3 regions of the Streptomyces sp. NPDC017246 genome follow, and region 1 is predicted to be linked to each of the others. Evidence: riboswitches for the same ligand, from Rfam matches in the RefSeq annotation. Region 1 holds a riboswitch; each other region holds the start of a gene.

What was found. Region 1 has a riboswitch for thiamine pyrophosphate ahead of ACH4MY_RS14855 (thiamine ABC transporter substrate binding subunit). Riboswitches for the same ligand answer to the same signal wherever they lie in the genome.
Region 2: linked by a shared signal. The riboswitch ahead of thiC (phosphomethylpyrimidine synthase ThiC) and the one ahead of ACH4MY_RS14855 (thiamine ABC transporter substrate binding subunit) in region 1 are both predicted to bind thiamine pyrophosphate.
Region 3: linked by a shared signal. The riboswitch ahead of thiO (glycine oxidase ThiO) and the one ahead of ACH4MY_RS14855 (thiamine ABC transporter substrate binding subunit) in region 1 are both predicted to bind thiamine pyrophosphate.

The regions. Positions count from the first base shown of each region.
Region 1 covers NZ_JBIRMW010000005.1:407,968-414,253, reverse strand. Annotated here, with positions in the region: gene ACH4MY_RS14870 (dihydrofolate reductase family protein) at 1-394, opposite strand, end outside; gene ACH4MY_RS14865 (ABC transporter ATP-binding protein) at 491-1,519, opposite strand; gene ACH4MY_RS14860 (ABC transporter permease) at 1,519-3,132, opposite strand; gene ACH4MY_RS14855 (thiamine ABC transporter substrate binding subunit) at 3,171-4,265, opposite strand; TPP riboswitch at 4,363-4,473, opposite strand; gene rlmN (23S rRNA (adenine(2503)-C(2))-methyltransferase RlmN) at 4,503-5,609, opposite strand; gene ACH4MY_RS14845 (hypothetical protein) at 5,908-6,286, opposite strand, start outside.
Region 2 covers NZ_JBIRMW010000002.1:267,474-273,759, forward strand. Annotated here, with positions in the region: gene ACH4MY_RS05915 (metallophosphoesterase) at 34-1,509, shown strand; gene ACH4MY_RS05920 (hypothetical protein) at 1,670-2,335, shown strand; gene thiC (phosphomethylpyrimidine synthase ThiC) at 2,399-4,201, opposite strand; TPP riboswitch at 4,195-4,341, opposite strand; gene ACH4MY_RS05930 (YibE/F family protein) at 4,413-5,813, shown strand; gene ACH4MY_RS05935 (SsgA family sporulation/cell division regulator) at 5,854-6,286, opposite strand, start outside.
Region 3 covers NZ_JBIRMW010000006.1:360,845-367,130, forward strand. Annotated here, with positions in the region: gene ACH4MY_RS16915 (phytoene desaturase family protein) at 1-436, shown strand, start outside; gene ACH4MY_RS16920 (hypothetical protein) at 494-1,348, opposite strand; gene metF (methylenetetrahydrofolate reductase [NAD(P)H]) at 1,403-2,320, opposite strand; gene thiE (thiamine phosphate synthase) at 2,477-3,130, opposite strand; gene ACH4MY_RS16935 (Rv2175c family DNA-binding protein) at 3,231-3,596, opposite strand; gene ACH4MY_RS16940 (NAD(P)/FAD-dependent oxidoreductase) at 3,700-4,875, opposite strand; TPP riboswitch at 5,009-5,122, shown strand; gene thiO (glycine oxidase ThiO) at 5,120-6,286, shown strand, end outside.

The DNA of each region.
Region 1 (6,286 bases):
CGTCGTCGACGAAGTGGAACGTGGTGTCGGAGAGCGTGAACGACGGGCGCGGATGATGGGTCATGACGAACACCGGCGTGTGGAACGGAGGCTCGTCACCCCACCAGCCCTGCCACTCGTGGTCCTGCCAGGGTCCCCGCTGGGGCCCGAACTTGTTGCGGCCCATGATCTCGGCACCGATGTTGTGGGAGAAGTCCCGGGTGAAGTAGTCGTCGAGACCGCGGCTGCCACCGGGCTCGGTCCGGTTGGGCCAGCTCGCCGTGGCACCCGCCCAGGAGAACATGGCCCCGGGATCCGCGTGCCCGAAGGGATGTTCGAGGCTCTGCCCCTCACCGGTACCGAAACCGTCGGACGAGACCATGAAGTTCTGGACTCTGAGCAGCTGCTCGCCCATGACTTTCCTCCTGTGCGTGAGACAACGAGACGACGGAACACCACCAAGGAGACTCCCCCGGAGGGAAAAACTCATCGCACCCACCACGAGGCGCCGCTACGGCGTGTCGTCACCCAGCACGACCACGTCCTCCGCCCGGAAGGCCACCCCCACCTCGGCGCCCACTTCCGGCACCTCCCGCAGCGGAAGCTCGGCGTCCAGCACCGGCCCGTCCGCCGGACGGAGCCGTACCGCCACATGGCTGCCCCGGAAGGTCCGCGACTCCACCGTCCACGCCGGCCCCCCTTCCGCGGGCACCGGCCGCACCCCGCCCGGCCGGACGAGAAGCCGCCGCTCGCCCTGCGGCGAGTCCTCGGGCACCGGGACCTTCCCCCACACCGTGTCCGCGACGACCCCGGTCACCCGCGCCGCCACCACGTTGTCGAAGCCGAGGAAACGGGCCACGAACTCCGACGCCGGCCGCGACCACACCTCGACGGGCGCACCCGCCTGGGCGATGCGCCCGTCCCGCATGACCACCACCCGGTCGGCGAGCGCGAACGCCTCGCCCTGATCGTGGGTCACCGCGAGAACCGTCGTACCGAGCCGCCCGAAAAGCTGCCGCAGCTCCACCACCAGCCGCTCCCGCAGCCCCCGGTCGAGCTGGCCGAGAGGCTCGTCCAGCATCAGCAGCCGCGGCCGGGGCGCCAGCGCCCTGGCCAGCGCCACCCGCTGCTGCTCACCCCCGGAGAGCGCGGCGACGGACCGCGCCTGCGCCCCCGGCAGACCCACGAGGTCGAGCAGCTCCCGCACCCGCTCGGTCCGCTCGGCCTTCCCCTCACCCCGCATCCGCAGCCCGAAGGCGACATTGCCGCCGACGTCCCGCTGCGGGAACAGCTGATGGTCCTGGAACATCAGACCGACGCCCCGCCGGTGCACCGGCACCCCGCTCTGGTCGGCGCCGCCGAGCAGCACCCGCCCACTGTCGAGGACCTGGAGCCCGGCCACCGCCCGCAGCAGCGTCGACTTGCCGCTGCCGCTCGGCCCGAGCACACACACGATCTCGTGCTCCTCGACCTCCAGGTCCACGGCGTCCAGCACCGCCCGCTCCCCGAACCGCACGGTCGCCCCGTCGAGCCTCAGCATCAGAACTCCCCCGAGGTGCGCTCGGTCCGGAGCCGTTCGAGCAGCAGCAGGGACACCGCGCACACCACCATCAGAATCGTCGAGAGGGCCATCGCCTGGCCGTAGTTGAGTTCACCGGGCCGGCCCAGCAGCCGGGCCACCGCCACCGGCAGCGTCGGACTGTCGGGCCGGGCGATGAACACCGTCGCACCGAACTCGCCCAGTGAGACGGCGAACGCGAACCCGGCGGCGATCAGCAGCGCCCGCCGCACCAGCGGCAGATCCACCTCCCGCCAGGCCCGCCACGGCGACGCCCCGAGCACGGCCGCCGCCTCCCGCAGCCGCTCGTCCACCGCCCGCAGCACCGGCAGCATCGTCCGCACCACGAACGGCACACCCACCAGGGCCTGCGCGAGCGGTACGAGGATCCAGCTCGCCCGCAGATCGAACGGCGGCTCGTCGAGCGTGATGAGAAAACCGAAACCGACGGTCACCGCGGACACCCCGAGCGGCAGCATCAACAGCGCGTCGAAGCCCCGCACGAGCCGGCCCGCCCGCCGGGTCAGCGCCGCCGCCGCGAGCCCGCCGATGACCAGGGCGATCAGCGTGGCGACGACCGCGTACCGGAGCGAGTTGCCGATCGTGTCCAGCAGCGGAACGAGGAACGTGCCGGAGGGATCCGGGGTCTGCAGCGCCCGGTAGTAGTCGAGCCCGTACCCGTGGGAGGTGGCGAAGGACCGCTCGACGAGCACCCCGAGCGGCAGCACGATCAGCAGGGCGACGGACACCAGGACGACCGCGAACAGCGCCCACTGGCCGACGCCCCGGGGCCGGCGCGCGGTCTCCTCCGGCGCGACCAGCTTCAGCGCGGTCTCCCGCCGGCGCACGGTCCTGGCGTGCACGGCGAGTACGACGCCGACCGCGACGAACTGCACCATCGTGAGCACGGCGGCCGTCGTCAGATCGAAGCGGACGACGGTCTGCCGGTAGATCTCCGTCTCCAGGGTGGAGTACGTGGAACCGCCGAGGATCTGGACGACGGCGAAGGAACTCGCCGTGAACAGGAACACCATCAGCGCCGCCGCGGCCACGGACGGGGCGAGCGCCGGCAGGGTCACGGTCCGCCACGCCCTCCAACGGGACGCCCCGAGGACCCGGGCGGCCTCCTCCTGACGCGGATCGAGCTGCGCCCACAGCCCTCCGACGGTCCGGACCACCACGGCGTAGTTGAAGAACACATGGGCGATCAGGATCGCCCAGACCGTGTTGTCGAGCCGCACGCCCCACAGCCCGTCGAGGAGCCCGCCGCGCCCGACCAGCGCGAGGAAGGCCGTACCCACCATGACGGTCGGCATCACGAACGGGACGGTGACGACGGCCCGCAGCAGCCCCTTGCCGCGAAAGTCGAAGCGCGCGAAGACGAACGCCCCGGGCAGCGCGATCAGCAGCGTCAGCCCGGTGGAGGCGAGCGCCTGCCAGAACGTGAACCACAGGACGTCGAGGATCTCCGGCCGGCTCAGCGTCTCGCCGAACCGGCCGAACTGCCACGCCCCGTCGACCCGCAGCCCGCGCTCGACGATCGAGACGACGGGCCAGGCGAAGAAGAGCGCGAAGAAGACGACGGGCACGACCATCAGGCCGAGCCGCGCCGCGCTTCCCCCGCGGTCGGGGACTACTTCAGAACGAGCGACGACCACTGCTGGATCCACGGGTCACGCTTCTCTGCGATCTTCTCGGGCGCCATGGTCTCCGGCTTGTCGACGACCACACCGTGCTTGGTGAACAGCTCCGGCAGCGCCGCGTCCTTCGCCACCGGGTTGACGAACATCTGCAGCGGCATGTCCTCCTGGAACTTCTTCGAGATCAGGAAGTCGATCAGCGCCTTGCCGCCCTCGGGGTTCTTCGCCCCGTTCAGCAGGCCCGCGAACTCCGTCTGCCGGAAGCAGGTGCCCGTGGAGACCCCGGTGGGCGCCACCTTCGGCTGCGGCTCGCCGTACAGCACCTCCACCGGCGGGCTGGAGGCGTACGACACGACCAGCGGCCGGTCGCCCTTCGCCTGCTTGCCACCGGCCGAACCGGAGAACTCCTGGTTGTACGCCAGCTCCCAGCTGTCGACGGTCTTCACACCGTTCGCCCTGAGCTTCGTCCAGTACGCCTGCCAGCCGTCGTCGCCGTACTTCGCGGCCGTACCGAGCAGGAAGCCGAGACCCGGGGAGGACCGCTCCGGGTTCTCGACCACGAGCAGGTCCTTGTACGCGGGCTTCGCCAGGTCGTCGAAGGTCACCGGCGGCGCCAGCTTCTTGTCGGCGAAGTACTTCTTGTCGTAGTTGACGCAGATGTCACCCGAGTCGATCGGCGTGACCCGGTGCTCCTTGTCCAGCTGGTACGCGGCCGGGACCCGGTCCAGGCCCTTCGCCTCGTACGGCACGAAGATGCCGTTGTCGAGGGCGCGGGACAGCAGGGTGTTGTCGACACCGAAGAAGACATCGCCCTGCGGAGAGCCCTTGGTCAGGATCTCCTTGTTGACGGCCTCGCCCGCGTCGCCGCTCTTCAGGACCTTGACGGTGAAACCCGTCTGCTTCGTGAACGCGGCCAGCACCTCCTTGGAGGCGTTGAACGAGTCGTGACTCACGAGGGTCACGGTCTTCGGCGCGGGCGCGCCGGACTTGCCGGCCGCCTCACGGACGTCGTCCGTGCCGCAGGCGGCAAGGGTGGTGACGCCCAGCGCCGCGACGAGCGCGGCGGCGGCGGCCTTCTTGATGCTCACCGGATTGGTGCTCACTGAGATTCCTCCTGGGTATGACCAGGAAGAGACGCGGCCCTGCCCACGACCGGCGAACCGGGCGCGGGCAGGGCGCAACAGCTTGAGTTAACGACCGAACTTCCTACCCAGAATGACCTGGGCAAGGTTCAGAGGGTCTGCGGTCCTACGGTGACCGCACTCTCAGCGCTGTGGCGCTCCCCTGTCGGAATATGGAGATGTGTTCGAGCTCAGACTACAAGGTCAGCGCTCGGCGGCCGCCAGCTGTCCACAGGCACCGTCGATCTCCTGACCTCGGGTGTCCCGCACGGTCACCGGCACGCCATGGCGCGCGATGGCCTCCACGAAGGCCTTCTCGTCCTCCGGACGAGACGCCGTCCACTTCGAACCCGGCGTCGGGTTCAGCGGGATCAGGTTGACGTGCACCCGACGGCCCTTGAGCAGCCGGCCGAGCAGGTCACCCCGCCACGCCTGGTCGTTGATGTCCCGGATGAGGGCGTACTCGATGGAGATCCGGCGCCCGGACTTCTCCGCGTACTCCCAGGCCGCGTCGAGAACCTCACGCACCTTCCAGCGCGTGTTCACCGGCACCAGCGTGTCCCGCAGCTCGTCGTCGGGAGCGTGCAGCGAGACCGCGAGGCGGCACTTGAAGCCCTCGTCGGCGAACCGCAGCATCGCCGGCACCAGACCCACCGTGGACACGGTGATCCCGCGCTGCGAGAGCCCCAGACCGTCCGGCTCGGGGTCGGTCAGCCGACGGATCGAGCCGACGACCCGCTTGTAGTTCGCGAGCGGCTCCCCCATGCCCATGAACACGATGTTGGAGAGCCGCGCCGGTCCTCCGGGCACCTCCCCGTCCCGCAGGGACCGCATACCGTCCACGATCTGGTGCACGATCTCGGCGGTCGACAGGTTCCGGTCGAGCCCCGCCTGCCCCGTCGCGCAGAACGGGCAGTTCATCCCGCAGCCGGCCTGCGAGGAGATGCACATGGTCACCCGGTCCGGGTAGCGCATGAGCACCGACTCGACGAGCGTGCCGTCGTGCAGCCGCCACAGGGTCTTACGGGTGGTGTCGTCGTCGCACGAGATGTGCCGCACCACGGACATCAGATCGGGCAGCAGCTCCCCGGCCAGCTTCTCCCGCGAGGCGGCCGGAATGTCCGTCCACTCGGCGGGATCGTGCGCGTACCGCGCGAAGTAGTGGGTGGACAGCTGCTTGGCGCGGAAGGGCTTCTCGCCGATCGCGGCGACGGCCTCCTTCCGCTCGGCGGGCGTGAGGTCGGCCAGGTGCCGCGGCGGCTTCTTGGCTCCGCGGGGGGCGACGAAAGTGAGTTCTCCGGGCTTGGGCATGGTGCTACCAGTGTCGCAGACAGTTCCCGGTCCCCAGGGCTTCCGGCCCCCGGCCCTGATCGCCCCGGGGGCCCCGGGGCCGTCTCCGACGGCCCTCGCACGGCCCGCACCGGTCCGCTCTCACGTGATCAGGCTCACCGCGGGGCATCGAGCCCGCTCCCCTCCCGCCCACCCGCCCGCGAGGGACGAGCGCGGTGTCGTCAGCCCATCCATCCCCGTCCAGCCCTGACACGGAATCCCCCGCCCCGCCCGACCGACTACGCCGCGCGCCAGGCCCGGGCGCTCAGCCGGCCGGCTCTCACGGCGGAGGCTGCTGGAGCGTGCTCCTCGTTTGCCGCGCCTGCCGTGATTGGTTGACGCTCTCGATGACTCGTTCCGGCGGATTGATCTGGCGGAGGAGTTCCTCGTGCTCGGTGTTCAGAATGTCGAAAAGCCGAGAAACGGACTCCTTGGTCACCTCCAGCGCTCTCGCATCCTTTTCGGGTTCGGCAGAGAAGTGCAACTCGAGTAGGCTCAGTTCCCATTCGCTGATCTCTCGCCGAATTGCCACCCTCTGGGCGCGATACGTCCACCACCCCTCATGCCACCCCCAGAACAGCTTCAAGGCGGTGGAGAGGGAGATGGTCACGCTGACGGTCGCCAGGAGCCACGTCTTCGTCTGGGTCTCCTGGTAGATG
Region 2 (6,286 bases), on a different contig from region 1:
GTGCAGGGCATCGCGACGGTGGTGGAGGGGTCCATGACTCAGGGGGCCGGGCAGGAGCCCGTGGTGCGCACGGCGACATTGCGTGACTTCCGCGTACCGCCGTACGCCCGGGTGCCCGTACAGGGCCATGCCGCCGATCCGACGACCACAGAGCCTCTGCCGGTGCCCGCACCGGCGGAGAACCCGCCCGCGCCCCCGGCCGAGCAGCTGCCTCCCGTCGCGCCCGCGCCGGTCGAGTCCGTGCCGGTGCAGGCCGTGGCGGCACAGGCGGCGGCCGCCCGGGCGGCCACGGCGGCACTCGCCGCATCCGTTCCGCTCCCCGCCGAGAGCGCCGCGAACCCCGCCGCTCCCCTCCCCGCCGAGAGCGCCGCCGCACCCGAGCACGCGCCCGCGACCGCCCCGGCGGTCCCCCCGCGACCGTCGGCTCCCCCCGCGCCCATGCCCGCCGAACCGACCCTGCACCTGGGGCACCGGACCGCCGCCCCCGCGTACCCCGCCGCGGCCGGTTCCTCCATCGTCTCCGTCGCCACCGGTCACCCCGGCAACAGCTTCCCCGAGGACCGGATGCCCGAGGGATACACCCCGACCGAGCGCGACCTCCCGGTCATCAACCGCGGCGACACCGTCCAGGTCCCGGTCACCCCCGAGTCCGCCCCCGGCGCCGAGCCCGCCCCCGCCAGCGGTGAGGGCCCCGGCCCGCTCTACGTCGTCGGCGACGTCCACGGCTACCTCGACGAACTCGTGGCCGCCCTGCGCGCCCAGGGCCTCATCGACGAGAACGGCGGCTGGGCCGCCGGCAACGCCCGCCTCTGGTTCCTCGGCGACTTCACCGACCGCGGCCCCGACGGCATCGGCGTCATCGACCTCGTCATGCGGCTCTCCGCCGAGGCCGCCGCCGCCGGCGGCTACTGCAAGGCCCTCATGGGCAACCACGAACTGCTGCTCATCGGCGCCAAGCGCTTCGGCGACACCCCGGTGAACTCCGGCGCGGGCACCGCCACCTTCCAGGCCGCCTGGCTGCTCAACGGCGGCCAGAAGCACGACATGGACCGGCTCCAGGACGTCCATCTGCAGTGGATGTCCCGGCTCGACGCCGTGGTGCTCGAGGACGACCATCTCCTCCTGCACTCCGACACCACCGCGTACCTCGAATACGGCGAGACCATCGAGGACGTCAACGACACGGTCCACGAGATCCTCAACCGCAACGACGCCGACGAGGTCTGGGACGTCTTCCGGAAGTTCACCAAGCGCTTCGCCTTCCGCGACGAAGGCGGGCCGCAGGCCGTCCAGGAGCTGCTCTCCACCTACGGCGGCCACCGGATCGTGCACGGTCACAGCCCCATCCCGTACCTCCTCGGCCAGGTCGGCACGGAGGAGGGCGAGGGGAGTTCGGGCCCGATCGTCGACGGACCGCACGTCTACGCCGAGGGTCTGGCGATCGCCATGGACGGCGGAGTGACCATGGCCGGAAAGCTACTGGTCGTCCAACTCCCGTTGAACGGCTGACGCATAACCCTCCGCATCCGGGGAAGGCGAATTCCGGAAACACCCTGTCAGCGCGTGGCACCGCCGCAATACCATCGGATCCATCCGTAGCAGGCTCTCCTCCGTTTCCGCCCAACCGACCGTTTCCCACGGCTGAGCCGGGCCTACGGAGCATCGGGGGATGCAGATGAACGTGGCTCCGCACCTGCTGACCGAGGACCGCGCCGAGTACGAGCGGCTCCTCGACGACGCACTGAGCACCGCCCACACACGTCCGGATCTCGAAGGAGCCGGGACCCGGCTCACGCTCGCGCAGCTGCGTTCCCTGACGCTGAACGCGACGACCCTGGTCACGAGCGCGGCGGCGAGCGAGTACGACCACTTCGTGAAGGTCCGGGAGCAGAACCGCTCGGCCCCGGGGACCCGGGCACCGGCGTCCTCCGAGCGGCCGGGTCCCGGTCCCGGCCCGGGCGTCGTCGCGATCCTCACCGTCCTGGTGCCCGTCCTCGCGGGCGCTGCCGCCGTCATATTCCTGCTGGTCGGCGCGGTCCTGCACGCCCTCGCCCCCACCGTGGTGTTCGGGGCGACCCTCCTCACGGCCGGCCTGGTCTTCGGCGCCGTGGCCGCCGCGGGACTGCTCTGCGCGGCCGCCGGGCTCCTCGTGACGGCCCTGCGCAACAGCCCGGCCGAGGTGGGCGTGGGCGGTCTGCCCGCCGCCGCACCGGACGACGAGCTGTCCCTCGCCCGTGAGGCCTGGCGCCGCGCCCTGGTGGAGCGCGGCATCCTGCCGTTCCTCCGCGACGTCCTCGCGGCCACCGCCCCACCCCCGGGCCCACCCGTCCCCTGACACACCGCCGGCCCGCGACACCCCCCGTGGGTCGCGGGCCGGCGGCCTACCGGGGCGTCCGGGTCACTCCGCCAGGGGGAGGTACACCCGGTTGCCGGTCGCCGCGAACTCGGCGGACTTCGCGGCCATGCCCGCCTCGATCTCCTCCGCCTTCAGATCGCCGCCGTGCTCCCGCCGGATGTCCTGCGAGATCTTCATCGAACAGAACTTCGGACCGCACATCGAGCAGAAGTGCGCGGTCTTCGCGGGCTCCGCCGGCAGCGTCTCGTCGTGGAACTCACGCGCGGTGTCCGGGTCGAGCGCCAGGTTGAACTGGTCCTCCCAGCGGAACTCGAACCGGGCGTCCGAGAGCGCGTCGTCCCACTCCTGCGCGCCCGGGTGCCCCTTGGCGAGGTCGGCCGCGTGAGCCGCGATCTTGTACGTGATGACGCCGGTCTTCACGTCGTCGCGGTTGGGCAGGCCGAGGTGCTCCTTGGGCGTGACGTAGCAGAGCATCGCCGTGCCCCACCAGGCGATCATCGCGGCGCCGATGCCCGAGGTGATGTGGTCGTACGCGGGCGCGACATCCGTGGTCAGCGGGCCGAGCGTGTAGAACGGCGCCTCCTCGCAGATCTCCTGCTGAAGGTCGATGTTCTCCTTGATCTTGTGCATCGGGACGTGGCCCGGGCCCTCGATCATCGTCTGCACGTTGTGGCGCTTGGCGATCGTGTTGAGCTCGCCCAGCGTCTTCAGCTCGGCGAACTGCGCGGCGTCGTTGGCGTCCGCGATCGAGCCGGGGCGCAGGCCGTCGCCCAGCGAGTACGTGACGTCGTACGTCGCCAGGATGTCGCAGAGCTCCTCGAAGTTCGTGTAGAGGAAGTTCTCCTTGTGGTGCGCGAGACACCAGGCGGCCATGATCGAGCCGCCGCGCGAGACGATGCCGGTCTTGCGGCGCGCGGTGAGCGGCACGTACGGCAGGAGTACGCCGGCGTGCACCGTCATGTAGTCCACGCCCTGCTCGGCCTGCTCGATGACCGTGTCCTTGTAGATCTCCCAGGTCAGGTCCTCGGCCCTGCCGTCGACCTTCTCCAGCGCCTGGTAGAGCGGCACGGTGCCGATGGGCACGGGGGAGTTGCGGAGCACCCACTCGCGGGTGGTGTGGATGTTCCGGCCGGTGGAGAGGTCCATGACCGTGTCGGCGCCCCACTTGGTCGCCCAGGTCATCTTCTCCACCTCCTCCTCGATGGAGGAGGTCACGGCGGAGTTGCCGATGTTGGCGTTGACCTTCACCAGGAACCGCTTGCCGATGATCATCGGCTCGATCTCCGGGTGGTTGACGTTGGCCGGGAGCACCGCGCGACCCGCCGCGATCTCCTCCCGTACGACCTCGGGGGAGACGTTCTCCCGGATCGCGACGTACTCCATCTCCGGGGTGATCTCCCCCCGGCGCGCGTACGCGAGCTGCGTCACGGCCTGCCCGTCGCGGCCGCGGCGGGGCAGGCGGGGGCGGCCGGGGAAGACGGCGTCGAGGTTCTTCAGCCCGCCGCCGCGCGGCGAGGTGTGCTTGATGCCGTCGTCCTCGGGGCGGGCCGGGCGGCCCGCGTACTCCTCGGTGTCGCCGCGCGCGATGATCCAGTTCTCGCGCAGCGGCGGAAGCCCCCGCCGCACGTCGGTGTCGACGGTGGGGTCGGTGTACGGGCCGGACGTGTCGTACAGCGTGACGTCCTTGCCATTGGTGAGGTGCACCTGGCGGACCGGCACCCGGAGGTCGGGGCGCGAACCCTGGACATACCCCTTGTGCCAGCCCGGCGTGCGCGCGCCGTCGACGGGGTCGACGGAGGCGTCGTCCTGGTTGGAGGCAGGCGTGCGTGCATCCTGAATGGTCATGAGACCGATCTCCCTACGCCGGCATTACCCGGTAACAGGTTCGGCGGTCGGCGCAGCCTCCTCCCGTACGTACGTCAGTACGCGCGTACGGTGATCAGCGCCCTCTCAGCCCGGTGCTCCGAGCTCCCGCGTGTGCAAAGGTGCCACCACGCTAGCGTCAATGCTGGCGTGCTGAACAGTGGGCCCCCGTCGTTCTTGCGATGATCGGTCGGTGACTTCCCCCCAGCAGACTCCCGAGCCGCACGACCACCACCACGGTCCCGGCCCCTCCCACGGGCACGGCCAGGGGCACCATCCTTCCCACGAAAACGGCCACGGGCACGGCCAAGGGCACGGCCACAGCCACAGCCACGGACCCGCCGCCCCGGTGTCCCGTCATCTGCGCAAGGTCATCGCCGCGATCCTGATCCCCTTCGCCACGGCCGTCGTGGTCGGGCTCGTGGTCCTGTGGCCCGGTGGCACCCCGGCGCACGAGCGCACCGGGGTCGGCTTCGACCGGCAGACCGAACAGGGCGAGGTCGTCGCCGTCGAGCAGGTCGACTGCAAGGACGTGAACGCCGGGCAGGTCCCGCCGACCGGGGACACCTCGACCCCGGAGGGACGCGAGGCGGTCCAGGCGCGGCAGGGGGACTGCGCGAAGGCGACCATCGAGGTCACCAGCGGTCCGGAGAAGGGCCGTACGTTCACCGAGATCGTGCAGCCGGACGCGCCGCGCCAACTGGACGAGGGGCAGGGTGTGGTGGTGGCGTACGCCCCCGACGCCCCGCGCGATCTGCAGTACTCGGTGACGGACGTGAACCGGAAGGTCCCGATCGCGGTCCTCGCCGGGCTCTTCGCCCTCGTGGTCGTGGGCGTCGGCCGGATGCGGGGTGTGATGGCCCTGATCGCGCTCGCCGTGAGCTTCCTGATCCTGACGTTCTTCATCCTGCCGGCGATCCTGCAGGGATCGAATCCGCTGGTGGTGGCGGTGGTCGGATCGAGCGCCATCATGCTGATCGCGCTGTACATGTGCCATGGGCTCTCGGCCCGTACCTCGGTCGCGGTGCTCGGGACGCTGATCTCGCTGATGCTGATCGGTCTGCTCGGTTCGGTCTTCATCGACTGGGCGTCGCTGAGCGGCAACACCGACGACAACACCGGCCTGATCCACGGCCTCTACCCGAGCATCGACATGTCCGGCCTGCTCCTGGCCAGCATCATCATCGGCTCGCTCGGTGTGCTCGACGACGTGACGGTCACCCAGACCTCCGCGGTCTGGGAGCTGCGCCAGGCCGATCCGGGCATGGGGCCGCGCGCGCTGTACCGGGCCGCGATCCGGATCGGCCGGGACCACATCGCCTCGGTCGTGAACACCCTGGTGCTCGCCTACGCGGGCGCCGCCCTGCCGCTGTTGCTGCTCTTCACCATCGCGCAGAGCAGCATGGGGACGGTGGCCAACAGCGAACTGGTCGCCGAGGAGATCGTCCGGACGCTCGTCGGATCGATCGGCCTGGTCGCCTCCGTGCCGGTCACCACGGCGCTCGCGGCCCTGGTGGTCTCCGCCGACCGGACGGAGGCCGGGAGCGGGAAGCCCGCTGTCGCACGGGGCGGACGCCGCCGCCGAGCCAAATGAGGTACGGACTCAGGCGGCCGGGCCCGAGCGAGGTGGGGACTCAGGCGGCCGGGCCCGCGTTCTCCTCGGCCAGAATCCGCCCCAGCGCGGCCTCCAGATTGTCCTCGAAGTCACCCAGTGTCCGTTCCTGACCGAGCGGAACAAGCTTGTCCGTCCGGTCGAGGAAGGCGACCAACGGTGGCGCGCTGGCCCGGAACAGGGCGCGGTCACCACCGACCTGGAGCCGGATGGAGACGTCCGAGAGCCCCTCGGGCTCCGTCGGGGCGATGTGCACATCGCCGTCCCCACTCGGCCTGTTGATCCCGTCGAGGAGCAGCTCCCTGCCGAACGCCCAGGTAACCGGCGCGTCTCCGGGGAGGTGGAAGGTCATCCGCACCGCGTAGGGATCCCGGGTCTCATATCGCAGTTCGACCGGGATCTTGAAGGAGAGCTCCTCGGAGACCAGGAAGCTCATCAGTACCTCGGCCTGAACC
Region 3 (6,286 bases), on a different contig from region 1:
CGGGCGCCCGACGGTGACCGTGCTGCGCCCGGACGATCCGGCGCTGCGCCCGGACGCGGACCACGAGGCGCTGACGGTCACGGCGACCGTGCGGTCGGACCAGGAGCGGGACGCGGCCGGTTGGGAGGCCTTCGCCGGGCTGATGGTCGATGCGGCCGGGCGGGCGGTCCCGGGGCTCCGGGAGCGACTGCTCCGGCAGCACGTCCGCACTCCGGAGGACGTCCGGCGGGACACCGGTTCCGCCGAGGTGCCGGGGCCCGCGCTCGCCGGGGCGGGCGGCCGGCTGCTCCCGGCCGACAACCGCTCCCCGCTGCCCGGCCTCTGGTTCGCGGGCGGCTGGTCGCACCCGGGCGGCGGGCTCGCCCACGCGGGCATGTCGGGCGCGCTGGTGGCGGGATTCATCGTGGAGGGCGCGGACTTCAGCGGCTCCCGGTAGACGCCGGTGGACATGCGTGTGGGGCCGCCGGACGATCCGGCGGCCCCACACGGTCACTCAGTACCGGTACTGCTGCTGGTCGTCCGGGTAGGGCTCGTAGCCGTACGGGCTCGGGGCCTGCGGCGGCTGCTGCGGCTGCTGCTGGGCGTCGGGCTCGGTGTCGCGCTGCTGCGGGACCCAGACCCCGCCGGGCGGCGTGTCGTAGCTGTACGAGGGGGCGTAGGGGTCGCCGTAGTAGGAGCCGTACTGCTGGCCGTCCGTGCCGGGGCCGATGTACGGGTCGGAGTAGGCGGCGTACTGCTGCTGCCCGGCGGTCTGGCCGTAGTCGTAGGCCGGCTGCTGCTGGTCGTAGGAGGGCGCGTAGGGGTCGTATCCCGTGTCGTAGCCGGTCCCGTACCCCTGCCCCGTCTCGTAGCCGGTGGCCTGGGGAGCACCCTGGCCGGTGTCCTGGCCCAGGTTGTAGACCCCGTACTGACCCGTGTCCTCGGGCATCGGCAGCGGCTCGTAGACCGCGCCGGGCTCACCGGCGGCCCGGGCGTCGGCCTCCTCCTGCCCGGCGTACGGGGTGGCCTCGGCCTCGTAGGACAGCTCGGTGACCTCAAGGGTGGGCCCGGCCTGCGCCCGGGCGCCCGACCTGCGGCGGCGGCTGGCGCCCGGGCTCCCGCCGATCGCCCAGCCGGTGGAGAAGCCGCGGCGGAAGGAGAGCGTCACATAGGTCTGGCCGACGGCGAAGGCGACGGCCCCGGCGATGATGACCCCCACCGAGGGCAGCAGCACGCCGAGGACCACACCGACAAAGCCACAGAAGGCGAGTACACGCCAGCGCAGCCGCGCCTTGTACTGCAGGAGCACTTCCCCCAGCAGCCACAGTGCGACCACGCCGAACGCGATGTAGAGGACCGTCCACCCCATGCCCCGCCGCCCCTCTCCACGGTCACCGCCGCGGGTCGGGGCGGGTACGACCGGTCACGACTGCTGGTGCAGTCCGAGATTCTCGTAGATCTCGAGCGTCGCGGTGGAGCTGTTCAGCGTGATGAAGTGCAGTCCGGGGACACCCTCGGAGAGCAGACGCGCGCAGAACTCCGTCGCGAACTCGATACCGATGGAGCGTACAGCGGCGGGATCGTCCTTGACGGCGCGGATGCGCTCTTTCACATCCGCGGGGAACAGGGCGTTGCTCAGCTGGGGCAGCCGGTCGAGCGTCTTCACGTTCACGACGGGCATGACCTCGGGGATGATCGGCGTCTCGCACCCGGCCTTCGCGACGCTGTCGCGCAGCCGCAGATAGTTCTCCGGGTCGAAGAACATCTGGGTGATCGCGTAGTCGGCGCCCGCACGGCACTTGTCCACGAAGTGCCGGATGTCCGTGTCCCAGTCGGCGGAGCGGGGGTGCATCTCGGGGAAGGCGGCGACGCCCACGCAGAAGTCGCCGGACTCCTTGATGAGCCGGACGAGATCGGCGGCGTACTTCACGCCCTCCGGGTGCTCGATCCACTCCCCCAGCGGGTCGCCCGGCGGGTCGCCGCGGACGGCGAGCATGTTGCGGATGCCGGCGTCGGCGTACTGGCCGAGGATGTTCCGCAGTTCGGCGACGGAGTGGTCGACGGCGGTGAGGTGCGCGACCGGGGTCAGCGTGGTGTCGGAGGCGATCTTCTGGGTGGCCTTGACGGTGCCGCCGCGGGTGGAGCCGCCGGCGCCGTAGGTCACGGAGACGAAGCTGGGACCGACCGCCTCGACCCGGCGCATGGCGTTCCACAGGACCTGCTCGCCCTTCGCGGTCCGGGGCGCGTAGAACTCGAAGGAGTACGACGTGCCGCCGGAAGCGAGGATCTCGCGGACCGTGCGGGCGTGGTCCGAGCGGACGGAAGCGGTACCAAGGGCCATACGGGCAGGTTAGACGGGGCGCGGTGAGCGGCGTAAACGGCGTCCGAGTGATGGACACCTTTTCGGACAGGCGGCCGGGCGGATCCTTGGAGGAACCGCCGGACGTGTCGCGGGCCCCGGCACGGGGCTCCGCGGGCTTCCCCGCCGGACCTGGGGCTACTCCCCCGCGCGCTCCCGGACCCGCTTGGCCAGGGCGGCCGTCGCGGCGGCCGGGTCGTCGGCCTCGGTGATCGCCCGGACGACGACGATCCGGCGCGCGCCCGCGTCCAGGACCTCGTCCAGATTCGTCTCGTCGATGCCGCCGATCGCGAACCAGGGGCGGTCCTGGGCCAGGCCGGCCGTGTACCGCACGAGGCCGAGGCCCGGTGCGTACCGTCCGGGCTTGGTGGGGGTGGGCCAGCAGGGCCCGGTGCAGAAGTAGTCGACGCCCGGCTCGACGGCGGCCGCGGCCGCCTCGGTCTCGGCGTGGCAGGAGCGGCCGATCAGGACCTCGTCGCCGAGGATCGCGCGGGCGGCGGGCACGGGCAGGTCGCCCTGGCCCAGGTGCAGCACGTCGGAGTCGATGGCGTGGGCGACGTCGGCCCGGTCGTTCACCGCGAGGAGCCTGCCGTGCCGGCGGGCGGCATCGGCGAACACGGCGAGGTGCTCCAGCTCCTCACCGGCCTCCATGCCCTTGTCGCGGAGCTGCACGATGTCCACGCCGGAGGAGAGCACGGCGTCGAGGAAGTCGGGCAGGTCGCCCTGGCGCTTCCGGGCGTCGGTGCACAGGTACAGCCGGGCGTCGGCGAGCCGCTCACGAGGCGTGGGCATGGGTGGGTTCCCCCCGTCGGTGTCACGGGCGCCGCGGCGCCGGCCCGTGGGGGCCGGCGCCGCGACATCCGCTCGTGCGTGTCTTCGGTGCGTGCGGGCGTCAGAGGGCGAGCGCCTGGGCGCGGCGCTTCACCTCCGTGCCGCGGTTCTCGTTGAGCGCCTGCGCGGGCGTGCCCGGCAGGCTCTCGTCCGGAGTGAAGAGCCACTCCAGCATCTCCTCGTCGGTGAAGCCGTCGTCCCGCAGGACGGTCAGGAGCCCGACGAGGCCCTTGACGATCTTGTCGCCCTGGATGAAGGCGGCGGGAATCTGCAGGGCGTTGTTCTCTCCACGGCGCACGGCGATCAGCTGGCCTTCCTTGATCAGCTGCCGCACGCGCGTCACCTCGATATCGAGCATCTCCGCGATGTCGGGCACGTAGAGCCAGGCGGGGACGAGCGCATCGATCTTTACGTCAATCTCGGTCACGGGACAAGCCTGCCATCCCGGACCGACAGTCGGTAGTCGGGCCCCCGGCGAGGGCCCGTGCGACGGCCTGGACAGCGGCCTGGACAAGAGCCCGGGCGACGGCCTAGACGACGGCCGCCTTCAGGGGTACGGAGGGGTCCGCCGCGCGCACGGGGTCGACGGCGGTGGCCTTCTCGATGAGCTTGCGGCCCTGGGCCAGGTCGCGGGGGCGGCCGACGGCGAGAAGGGCCACCGGCACCCCGGCGCGCAGCCAGAGCACGGACCAGGCCTCCTCCGCCGGGTCGCCGCGCCAGAGCAGCTCGTCCGCGTCCGCGTGGTGACCCGCGTACTGGACGAAGCGGCCGAACTGCTCGGACCAGAAGTACGGGACGGGGTCGTACGGCCCCGAGCCGGCCCCGGTGATCGCCCCGGTGACCGCCGCCGCGACCGTGCGGGGGCCCTGGAGGGCGTTGTCCCAGTGGTGGACGAGAAGGCGCCGGCCGTAGCGGGCCGACGGGAAGGAGGCGCAGTCGCCGACGGCGTACACATCGGGCAGGGAGGTGCGCAGCCGCTCGTCGGCGGTGATGGCACCGCCCCGGTCGAGGGCCATGCCGGAGCCGGTGAGCCAGTCGGTGGCGGGGCGGGCCCCGATGCCGACGACGACGGCGTCGGCGGGGAGCTCGCGGCCGTCGGCGAGGACGACCCTGCCCGGTTCGACGGTGTCCACGCGCGCGTGGGTGAGGAGTTCCGCACCGTTCTCCCCGTACCACTCGGCCATCGGGGCGGTGACCTCGGCGGGCAGGGCACCGGCGAGGGGGCGGTCGGCGGCCTCGACGACGGTGACGGCGCAGCCGGCCTGGCGGGCGGCGGTGGCGAACTCGGCGCCGATCCATCCGGCGCCGACGACCACGACGCTGTGGCGGCGCTCCAGGACCGGCCCGAGGCGCACGGCGTCGTCGAGGGTCCGCAGCAGATGGACCCCGGGGACGCCTTCGGTGCCGGGCAGCACGACGGGGTGGGCGCCGGTGGCGACGACCAGGGTGTCGTAGGCGACGGGCCCGGCCTCGGTGTCGATCTCGTGGTCGGCGGCGCGCAGCCCGGTGACGTCCAGGCCCAGGCGGAGCTCGACGCCGAGGTCCTCGAAGTCGATGTCGAAGGCGGAGCCCTCGGCCTTGCCGAGGAGGACGGCCTTGGAGAGCGGGGGCCGGTCGTAGGGCTGGTGGGGCTCGGCCCCGATGAGGGTCACGGGGCCGGTGAAGCCCTGTTCGCGCAGCGCGACGGCGGTCTGTACGCCCGCCATCCCGGCGCCGACGATCACGACGTGCTGCTGTGCCTGCTTCTGCTCGCTCACCCGACCACCTTACGCATCTGACGAACCGTCAGGAAGGGAGGGGTCTGTGGCCCCCCGGAGGCGGAAGCTAGTCTGGCGGGCGTAAAGCACTCGCGGGAGCCCGGACGCACCGGGCTGAGAGGGAGGCTGGGACGGCCTCCGACCGTACGAACCTGATCCGGGTCATGCCGGCGAAGGGAGGGGCTGGACGCCCATGCGTTCTTCCGATGTCCACGTGTCCACCGTCCACGCGTCCGACACCGCTGTCTCCGATACCGACCTGCCCGACACCCACGCGCCCGATACCGATGTGTCCGCCGTCCGCGGGTCCGACGTCCTCGTCATCGGGGGCGGCGTCATCGGTCTGGTCACGGCCTGGCGGGCCGCACGGCGAGGACTGCGCACCACCGTCGTCGACCCCGACCCCGGCGGCGGCGCCGCACGGGTCGCGGCCGGGATGCTCGCCGCCGTCACCGAACTCCACTACGGCGAGGAGACCCTCCTCGGCCTCAACCTCGCCTCCGCCGAACGCTATCCCGCGTTCGTCGCCGAACTCGAGGACTCCACCGGCCACGACGTCGGCTACCGCGCCTGCGGCACCCTCGCCGTCGCCCTCGACGCCGACGACCGGTCCCACCTGCGCGAACTGCACGCCCTGCAGACCCGGTGCGGCCTCAGCTCCGAATGGCTCAGCGGCCGCGAGTGCCGCCGCCTCGAACCGATGCTCGCCCCCGGGGTCCGCGGCGGACTGCGGGTCGACGGCGACCACCAGGTCGACCCGCGCCGGCTCGCCGCCGCGCTCCTCGTCGCCTGCGAGCGGGCCGGGGTGATCTTCCACCGGACCCTCGCACAGAGCCTGACGGTGGTACGCGACCGGGCGCGCGGCGCCGTACTCGCCGGCGGCGAGGAACTGACCGCCGACCAGGTCGTCCTCGCCGCCGGCAGCCTGAGCAGCCGGCTCGCGGGCGTGCCCGACGAGGTACTGCCACCCGTGCGCCCCGTGAAGGGCCAGGTACTGCGGCTGCGCGTCCCGGCCCCGTACGCCCCCTTCCTCTCCCGGACCGTCCGGGCCGTCGTCCGCGGCAGCCACGTCTACCTGGTGCCCCGCGAGAACGGCGAACTCGTCGTCGGCGCCACCAGCGAGGAACTCGGCTGGGACACCACGGTGACGGCCGGCGGGGTGTACGAGCTGCTGCGCGACGCCCACGAACTCGTCCCCGGGATCACCGAACTCCCGCTCACCGAGACCCTGGCGGGCCTGCGCCCCGCCTCCCCCGACAACGCGCCGCTGCTCGGCCCCACCGCCCTGCCCGGCCTCCACCTGGCCACCGGCCACTACCGCAACGGGGTCCTGCTCACCCCCGTCACCGGCGACGTCATG